4 regions of the Shewanella sp. 10N.286.54.B9 genome follow, and region 1 is predicted to be linked to each of the others. Evidence: predicted binding sites of a transcription regulator. Region 1 holds the regulator's gene; each other region holds the start of a gene.
What was found. Region 1 encodes sigma-54, which starts transcription at its own class of promoters, with help from an activator protein. Its sites were predicted from a motif close to GTTGGCACGNNNNTNGNNT; they were not measured.
Positions count from the first base shown of each region.

Region 2: the regulator sigma-54 is predicted to act here: its motif matches at 987-1,005, upstream of hmpA (NO-inducible flavohemoprotein).
Region 3: the regulator sigma-54 is predicted to act here: its motif matches at 1,175-1,193, upstream of AB4135_RS04965 (TorF family putative porin).
Region 4: the regulator sigma-54 is predicted to act here: its motif matches at 864-882, upstream of flgA (flagellar basal body P-ring formation chaperone FlgA).

Region 1 is NZ_JBFRIY010000017.1:16,331-18,541, forward strand. It holds gene AB4135_RS05925 (RNA polymerase factor sigma-54) at 21-1,532, opposite strand; gene lptB (LPS export ABC transporter ATP-binding protein) at 1,669-2,211, opposite strand, start outside.
Region 2 is NZ_JBFRIY010000022.1:100,725-102,935, forward strand. It holds gene hmpA (NO-inducible flavohemoprotein) at 1-974, opposite strand, end outside; gene AB4135_RS08705 (NnrS family protein) at 1,093-2,211, opposite strand, start outside.
Region 3 is NZ_JBFRIY010000015.1:74,869-77,079, reverse strand. It holds gene AB4135_RS04975 (response regulator) at 1-587, shown strand, start outside; gene AB4135_RS04970 (HU family DNA-binding protein) at 725-997, shown strand; gene AB4135_RS04965 (TorF family putative porin) at 1,239-1,934, shown strand.
Region 4 is NZ_JBFRIY010000040.1:3,777-5,987, reverse strand. It holds gene AB4135_RS14730 (chemotaxis protein CheV) at 1-735, opposite strand, end outside; gene flgA (flagellar basal body P-ring formation chaperone FlgA) at 1,018-1,731, shown strand; gene flgM (flagellar biosynthesis anti-sigma factor FlgM) at 1,808-2,131, shown strand; gene AB4135_RS14715 (flagella synthesis protein FlgN) at 2,177-2,211, shown strand, end outside.

The sequences.
Region 1 (2,211 bases):
TCCAAGTGCCTAATTTTGAGTTATAAACTCTTACGTTGGTTTGAGGGCGGGATCAGCATTGCTTCACGGTATTTCGCGATAGTACGACGAGCAACTTTAATCCCTTGTTCTGCCAAAAGTTGCGCCATTTTGCTATCGCTTAATGGTTTCTTTTGGTTTTCAGCAGCGACTAACTTCTTAATAAACGCTCTAATAGCTGTAGATGAGCACTCTCCGCCGTCATCTGTGCCGACATGACTAGAGAAGAAATACTTTAATTCGAAAATACCTCTTGGGGTATGCATATACTTTTGAGTGGTAACCCTTGAGATGGTGGACTCATGCATCTCAACAGCTTCTGCAATATCGTTCAATACCATTGGCTTCATGGCTTCATCGCCATATTCAAAGAAGCCTTGCTGGAATTTAACGATGCAGTTACTGACCTTTAATAAGGTTTCATTACGACTTTCTAAACTTTTGATAAACCACTTAGCTTCCTGCAAATGACCACGGATAAACTGGCCATCAGCTTGGCTTTTAGTGCTGCGAGCCATTGATGCATAATGCTGATTAACATTGATTTTAGGCATGTAATCTGGATTGAGCTCAACCACCCAGCGGCCTTTCTTTTTGGCCACTGATACATCAGGAATAACGTATTCATCTTTACTGCGTGTGACTGCTAATCCTGGTCTTGGGTTGAGAGTTTGGATCAGGCTTATGGCTTCACGTAGCTCATCTTCTTTTAGCTTCGTTTTACGCATTAACTGCCTAAAATCGCGCCCTGCAATTAAATCTAAGTAGTCTTTGATGAGTAGGCGAGCATTATCAATATGTGGCGTGGTCGCGGCATATTGAGCTAACTGGATCAAGAGACATTCACTTAAGTCTCGAGCGGCTACGCCAATGGGGTCGAAATGCTGTACGCGTTTGAGCACGGCTTCAACTTCATCAATTTCTATCTCTGGATCGCCCATCGCCTCAAGAATATCTTCACAGTTTTGAGTGAGGTAACCACGTTCGTCAATAGCATCAATAATGGCGGTGGCGATAGCGAGGTCGTTATCAGAGAAAGGGGTTAAGTTCTTTTGCCACTCAAGGTGCTCATACAAGCCTTCGCTGGTTTCACCTTGGAATGGCATGTCGTCATCACGCATTCCGCCTGAGCTTGCATTTGATGAGACGGTATAGACTTCATCCCAGGTGGTATCCATCGGCAGTTCATCTGGCATTGAGTCTTGAGTCAATGCATCAGAGGTTTCTACTGCGGCACTATCTTGCTGGGGATCGACTTCGGCGCTGGCGCTGTAATCGTTGTCGCTATCAGATTCTGAGTAGCTATCGGATTCGCTGGTGGTGCGATCTTCGTTGCTGACAGCTTCGCCGTCAGATTGCTCTTCATCTAATTCGAGTAGGGGATTAGACTCTAATGCTTGCTGGATCTCTTGCTGCAGCTCTAAAGAGGACAGTTGCAGTAAGCGGATAGCCTGCTGTAACTGTGGAGTCATGGTTAGCTGCTGACCCATTTTGAGCTGAAGTGACGCTTTCATCTTACCGCTATTCCCTACACTGTAATTAAACGTTGAAGCTCGTTAATTTGGCGAAGAGAGCGCAAAGGCCCAACACTATGATTATATTAGTATACTTAACTAGTGCCGCGCTTTAAACGCTCATGTTGTTGATTAACTATAGCCTGAATTGTTCACCTAAGTACACTGCTCTAACCTGCTGGTTGTCTAAGATTTCGGCAGGCGTGCCTTCTGCAATGAGATTTCCGTGACTTACGATATATGCATGTTCACATACGTCTAATGTTTCACGAACGTTGTGGTCAGTAATAAGCACACCTAGGCCGCGACTTTTTAGCTGTTCAATGATTTTTTTAATGTCGATGACCGAAATAGGATCGACACCTGCAAAAGGTTCATCAAGCAAAATAAATTTTGGATTAGCTGCTAGCGCTCGTGCAATTTCAACTCGACGACGTTCACCACCAGATAGTGCCATACCTTGGCTATCTCGTATGTGAGTAATATGAAACTCTTCAAGTAAACTTTCTAGCTGCGCTTCACGCTGCTCATTATCAATATCGCTGCGAGTCTGCAGTACTGCCATGATGTTGTCACGGACCGAAAGTTTTCTAAAAATACTTGCTTCTTGGGGCAGGTAACCGATACCTTTTCGAGCCCTAAGGTGCATAGGATCTAAGGTTAAGTCATCTTCATCAAT
Region 2 (2,211 bases), on a different contig from region 1:
GTGTGATGCTGCAAATCTAAACTTAACCCTAGCGTTTCCACTCGTTGGTTAAATGAGTGCTGTTCAACCCCTTCACAGGCATGCAGGTAGAATACTGGTTTAGCAAAAGACTTAGCCGCCAACATCTCCAGCATTGATTGCATCGGCGTTACCCCGACACCGGCAGAAATAAGTACTACAGGGGCTTCGCGCTCCTCGTAGTGAAAATCGCCTGCTGGTGGGTAAACATCAATACTGTCGCCAACATTGATGTGATCATGTAGATAGTTTGATACTACACCTGGCGTTGCTTGTGCTTCGCGCTTCACTGAGATGCGGTATTGCTTGCCATTAGGTTTATCCGATAGCGAGTACTGACGCATTTCTCGATATTGATGGTCAGTAGGCTCTACGCAAATGCCAAGGTACTGACCGGGCTCAAAATCAATAACCGCTAGGCTATCTACAGGAGTAAGCACAAAGCTTGTTACTAGATCTGATTCCTTGGTTTTGTCGGTAATTGTAAACTGTCGTGCGCCTTGCCAGCCGCCAGTCTCATTGGCACTTCTATGATAAAGGGCACCTTCGCGCTCGATAAAGATCCCTGCGAGTACACCGTAAGCAGCGCCCCAAGCTTCTTCGACTTCAGGGGTAAAAGCATCCGGTGCTAATTCTCTTAGGGTCTCAAGTAGGTGATGACCCACAATTGGATAATGCTCTGGCTGAATATTAAAGCTGGTATGTTTATGGGCGATGCGCTCAACGGCGCCACTTAGTGCCCCTAAGTTATCAATATTTTTTGCGTAAGCTGCAACCGCATTGAAAAGAGCTGCTGGTTGACCGCCAGAGTGCTGGTTGCTCAAGTTGAAGATATGTTTTAGCTCTGGGTTGTGGCTAAACATACGTTTATAAAAGTGCTCAGTGATGGCAGTACCAGCAGACTCTAATAATGGAATGGTGCTCTTAACTATGCTGATATGTTTTTCAGATAACATCTAAATATCCTTAATCAATTTTTGTGCCCTATAGCGGCACTGTTAGGGTGTAATTTCTGGTTGTTATTTAAGGTTATACTCTTGCAAATCTATTCTGATTCGACGCTTAAAATTGGTTTTAGTTCGGCCTTGGGCGCACAAGGATCAGGCTGTAATGCCAGATGAATAAACTGAAGGCGACTACCCAGCAAGTTGCACTGATATCCCAGGCTAAAATAGGCTGTTGAGCTAACGGTAATATCACTCGTGCTAAGGCTCCTGCAAGAATTAGCACGAAGGCGATATTGATTGAAAAATGAGGCTTTAATGGCCGACCAGTATGACCTAATGAGACGCGGGCGATCATGGCGAGGATCATCGCACCTAAGGTTCCTACTGTGATTAAATGTAGCGCGTCAGCAAAACGCAGTGCCTCAATATGATAACTCGCACCTAGCGCGATTAACCCTAATGCTAAAGCTAAGTATGAACCGTGCAGTGACCAAAGCAGTGGCACTTTGACCGTGGCTAGGCTGTTCCAGTTAAGTAAACGCAGTAGGTGCATAGCACCCGCTAAGATCAGTAATGTTGCTGGAGTGAAGGGCAGCTCGATGAAGTAGCCTGTAAAGAAGACGGCCAAACCTAATAGAGACACCCAAGGTAGCCATTTATCGAGTTGTGGTGTGGCTTTGACCTTGGCATTTTCAGCCCCTCTGCCGGTAAAGAATGGAATGACGCGGCCACCAATAATGCCGACTAGCAAGCAAAACAGTAAAATCGCGCAGCGAGAAAGGTGCATCGCCAACTCGGTATAGCCATTTATATCAGCTAGCAAAAAGCCGATATTGAATGACATCATTGCCGCTAATAAAGGAATAAATTGGTAGTTGCGACTGCTGTTAGCTTTAATCACCATGCTGGCTAAATAGCCAATTGAGATAAACCACCAAGATGCTTGCAGCGCGACCGCTGCTAGCTGCAATTTTGGGTCGTTCGACCAGAGTAAGCCACGTACTACTAGCCAGATTAGCGTTAGCGCCATTAGCGGCAAACCGTGTATGCTGCGGCGGTTGGTCCAGGTCTGGGCGGCTGTAAGTAAAAAGCCAACCGCAATGGTTGCGGCAAAACCAAATAGCATTTCGTGGATATGCCAGATGACCGGGCTCAGTCCTGCTCCTGCTAGGCTAGGTAGCTGTCCATGTAAAAAGAGTAGCCAAGCTGCAATACTAAGCACTGATGATAATGTGGCAACTAGAAA
Region 3 (2,211 bases), on a different contig from region 1:
TGCTAAAAACGCTCAAGTCGACAGAGCAATTTAGTGATATTCAGTTCATGTTAGTCTCTAGCGAGTGCCGCAGAGAGCAACTAGAAAACTATCGGCAATCTGGTGTTGTGGCCATACTGCCAAAGCCATTTACTTCGAGCCATCTTGGAAAAGCACTCAACGCAACGATTGATCTACTCAGCCACGATGAATTAGATCTGACGCATTTCGATGTACAAGATCTACGAGTACTGGTGGTTGATGACAGCAAAATGGCAAGAAATGTCATTAAGCGTACAATTACCAATCTTGGTTTACGTATGATTACCGAAGCCCAAGACGGCCAAGAAGCGATTGAGATCATGCAACAGCAGATGTTTGATCTAGTGATCACCGATTACAATATGCCCAGTGTTGATGGATTGGCACTAACACAATTTATTCGCAACGATAGCGAGCAATCTCATATTCCGATTCTGATGGTGTCATCAGAAGCCAATGACACCCACTTAAGTAACGTGTCACAAGCAGGAGTCAATGCGCTATGTGACAAACCGTTCGAGCCTCAAGTGGTCAAACAAATCCTGTTTCAACTGCTCGAAGAGTAGAAAAATTGAGAAATCGTTCCTATTTTTGACTTTAAAGGCTATTTCATAGGCTTAAAGCGCTTTTCAAATGCAAAAGCTTGTGGCATGTTAGATAGCGCTACTAACAAATAAATCTACGGAAAGAAGAGACGATTCAAATGAATAAGACTGAACTTGTTGCAAAAATGGCTGAATCTGCGGAATTAACGAAAGCTGAAGCCGCACGTGCATTAAAATCTTTTGAAGAAACTGTTGCAGAAGCGATGAAGAATGGAGAGAAAATCTCTATTGTTGGTTTTGGCTCTTTTGAAACTTCAGAGCGTGCAGCTCGCACAGGTCGTAACCCACAGACTGGTAAAGAGATCCAGATCCCAGCGGCTACAGTACCTAAGTTTAAAGCGGGTAAAACGCTTAAAGATAGCGTTAACTAATCACAATCTCTGTGATTAATATAAAACCTCCTCTAAGGAGGTTTTTTTATGCCTGCAGAAACCTATCTTCCGCTTCAATATTGCACTAAACCAGTGCCTCTTGCCCTAAATTGACTCAAAATAGACATTTCATAACCAATAAAACTACCTAAAGCAATGTTTTATAATATGAAATTTTCTGGCTTGGTCCTTGCTTTATCCTCTATGACAATGACAAAAATGATAATCTTAGGGGAAGAGAATGAACAAGCTATTATTTGGTACTGCTGTTATCACCACAACTTTACTACTGAGTGCTTCAGCACATGCAGCGGTCGAAGCCAACATTGGAGCGACATCTAACTATTTGTGGCGCGGTATAACTCAAACAGATGATGCTGTCGCGGTGCAAGGCGGAGTCGATTACAGCCATGATGCCGGCTTCTATGCGGGTACTTGGGCTTCTAATGTCGACTTTGGCAATGAAACCAGCTATGAAATTGATTTTTATGCAGGGTTTGCTGGCAGTATTGGTGATGAGTTTGGTTACGACATTAGTTATCTTTACTACGCATATCCAGATGCTAATGACAGCGTTGATTTCGGTGAAGTGACGCTAGCAGCCAGTTGGAAATGGATTGAAGTAAGCTATGCCCATGTCGTCAATGCAGGAAGTGATGTCACTGGCGTCCCAGCACTTGATGAGAAAGATATGGGTTACCTGCAAACCACTGTCACTTTGCCATTATCAGACACTTTATCAGTTGCTGCCCACTACGGTTACTCAACGGGTGATGTGGTAACGGCTTGGTATGGCACAGATAACTATGCTGACTACTCACTTTCACTAAGTAAAGATACAGATTTTGGTACTGTCTCCTTTATGGTGAGTGATACCGATCTTGAAGAAGATGATGCAAAAGTTTTACTCGGTTACAGCTACAGCTTTGACCTCTAGTCACCAAGCTTAGCGCAAACAAGCATCAATTCAGGGTGTTTTTGGCAAGCTAGTGCAAAGTGAAAGCATGATGCAGTGGGCTCCCATTGCATTTTCATTCAATGCATAATCAGCTCTGGCAACCCAAAGCGCCCTCCTAGCTCGCGATCTTAGCGGTAAACTCAACTGAATCAGTCCGAGGTTAAATCTAAAACAACCTAATGTACCGTTATTTAATTTCACTAAAACTCACATTAAGTAGTATTTAAAACCATTCAATGGACCAAACTGTAATTTT
Region 4 (2,211 bases), on a different contig from region 1:
ATCCATCTCTGGCATCTCAATATCTGAAATGATCAACGGGATCTCTGTTGAAACATCATCTAACTCTGCCGCTATTTCACGTAACTTATCTAATGCCTCTTTACCATCTTTAGCGGTATCGATTTGCAAGTCTAACGAGCTTAACGCACGAATGATCTGCTTACGGGCAACCGATGAATCATCTATCACCATGATGTGATGGTGCAGATCTCTATCAATGGTCAGCTTATCATCAAGCTCTTTACTGATATTGGTATTAACGGGTGAGATTTCGTCCAAGATCTTCTCAACATCTAAGATCTCTACTAATTCATTTTCTATCTCGGTGACTGCTGTGAGGTAAGAACCGCGGCCAGCGCCTTGAGGTGGCGGCATAATGGCTTCCCAGTTCATATTGATAATACGCTCAACAGAACTCACTAAGAAGCCTTGTACACTGCGGTTGTACTCAGAGATGATAATGAAACAGTTTTCGATGTTCTCAATTGGGCGACCACCTGTGGCTGCGCTTAAATCGATCACTGAAATTGTCATACCACGTACATGAGCAATGCCACGTACGTTTGAATTGAGCCTAGGTAAACTGGTTAACGGAGGGCATTGCAGCACCTCTTTTACCTTAAATACGTTAATGCCGAATCGTTGACGCCCATTAAGTTTAAATAACAACAACTCTAGTCGGTTCTGCCCAACCAATTGCGTTCGCTTATTTACTGATTCAAGAATGTTCGACATGAAAATTTGCCTTGTACTTATTTTTATCGATTAAATCTAAAAGATTCAATTTAGTTGAGTGACCACTTATTACGTTGATTTAGCGCATCGATGCTGCCGATACTGATCAATATAATTAACACCTACATTTAGGCATGCTACTTGCTTAGCTTGTATTATCTGATTTTAGCGTTGCGATTTTAGTCAACTTTATGACACCCGACGATTTAATGAGTTCGCTACAGAAATTCTAAAATAACACGACTTAGGTGCATTCTAGCGAATCAAGCTGGTGTATTCATTATGAAAATAATTTTTTGGCTCTTTTTAACCGTATTATTTGTACCCATCGCCGCTATTGCAAATACAGATCAACTTGCTAGCGTACCTTCTATATCGACCATTTCACGATTAGCTATAGCCGCAGTTGAAGAAAAAATCGAAGCCCCTGATAAAGCTAAGATAAATATCACTCCTCAGAGCCTCGATAGTCGTGTCAGCTTACCGAGCTGCTACTTGCCGATTAAAGCTGAAATTGCCAGTGACCGAGCTATCAGGCGTAACAACACGATAAAGATCAGTTGCGATAGTCCAGATTTAAGTTACCCGTGGCAAATATTTTTATCGGTGAGGGTTGATATTCTCTATCCGGTGGTCGTGGCTAAATCTACCTTAGGTCCAGGCGACCTGCTATCAAGCAGTGATGTCGAAATCGATTATGTAGAGCAAACCACACTGCGCGGTCAACAATTTGACCAAATAGATCAAGTGGTAGGTGCACGATTGAAGCGTCGTGTCGCGCCCCAGCAACCTATTTTCAATAATCACCTTTGCATTGTTTGTAAAGGAGATACTGTTTCTATATTCGCCCGCTCAGAAAATTTTGAAATTAAGACCGTTGGCGAAGCCCTACACGATGGGAATCTGGGCGATAAAATCCGTATCAAAAACACTCATTCGCAAAAAACATTGAATGCAAAAGTCACCGCTGTTGGCCAAGTTGAAGTAAGAATGTAAAATAAGCCTAAAGTTAATAGTTATCGCGCCGATAGCATGTGTAAGAAAGTCTCTTTATTCAATGTTGGATACCAAAATGGCTATGGATATTAAACAAGTAAATAGCGCGGCAACATCGCGTATAAACAGCAGTAACGCGGGCAAAGGCTCTGCAGCACAAAGTGCGCCAGCCGCCCCAGCACAAACTGCAGCAGCACAAAAAGCCGACTCTGTGTCAATTACGCCACAGGCTCAACAATTGCAAAATGTACAGACAAAGATGGCTGATATGCCTGATATAGACCAAAAGAAAGTGGACGAAATTAAAGCGGCTATTGCTGAAGGTCGTTACAAAATCGATCCAGATAAGCTTGCAACTAATATCGCAAACTTTGAGAGTGATCTCAGCGATTTAAACTAAATGTCGCCGTTAAACGCGGATTAAGGCAAAACAGATAAGGCCATTATGACTAATTTATCTCATCTTTTAAGCTCACAACA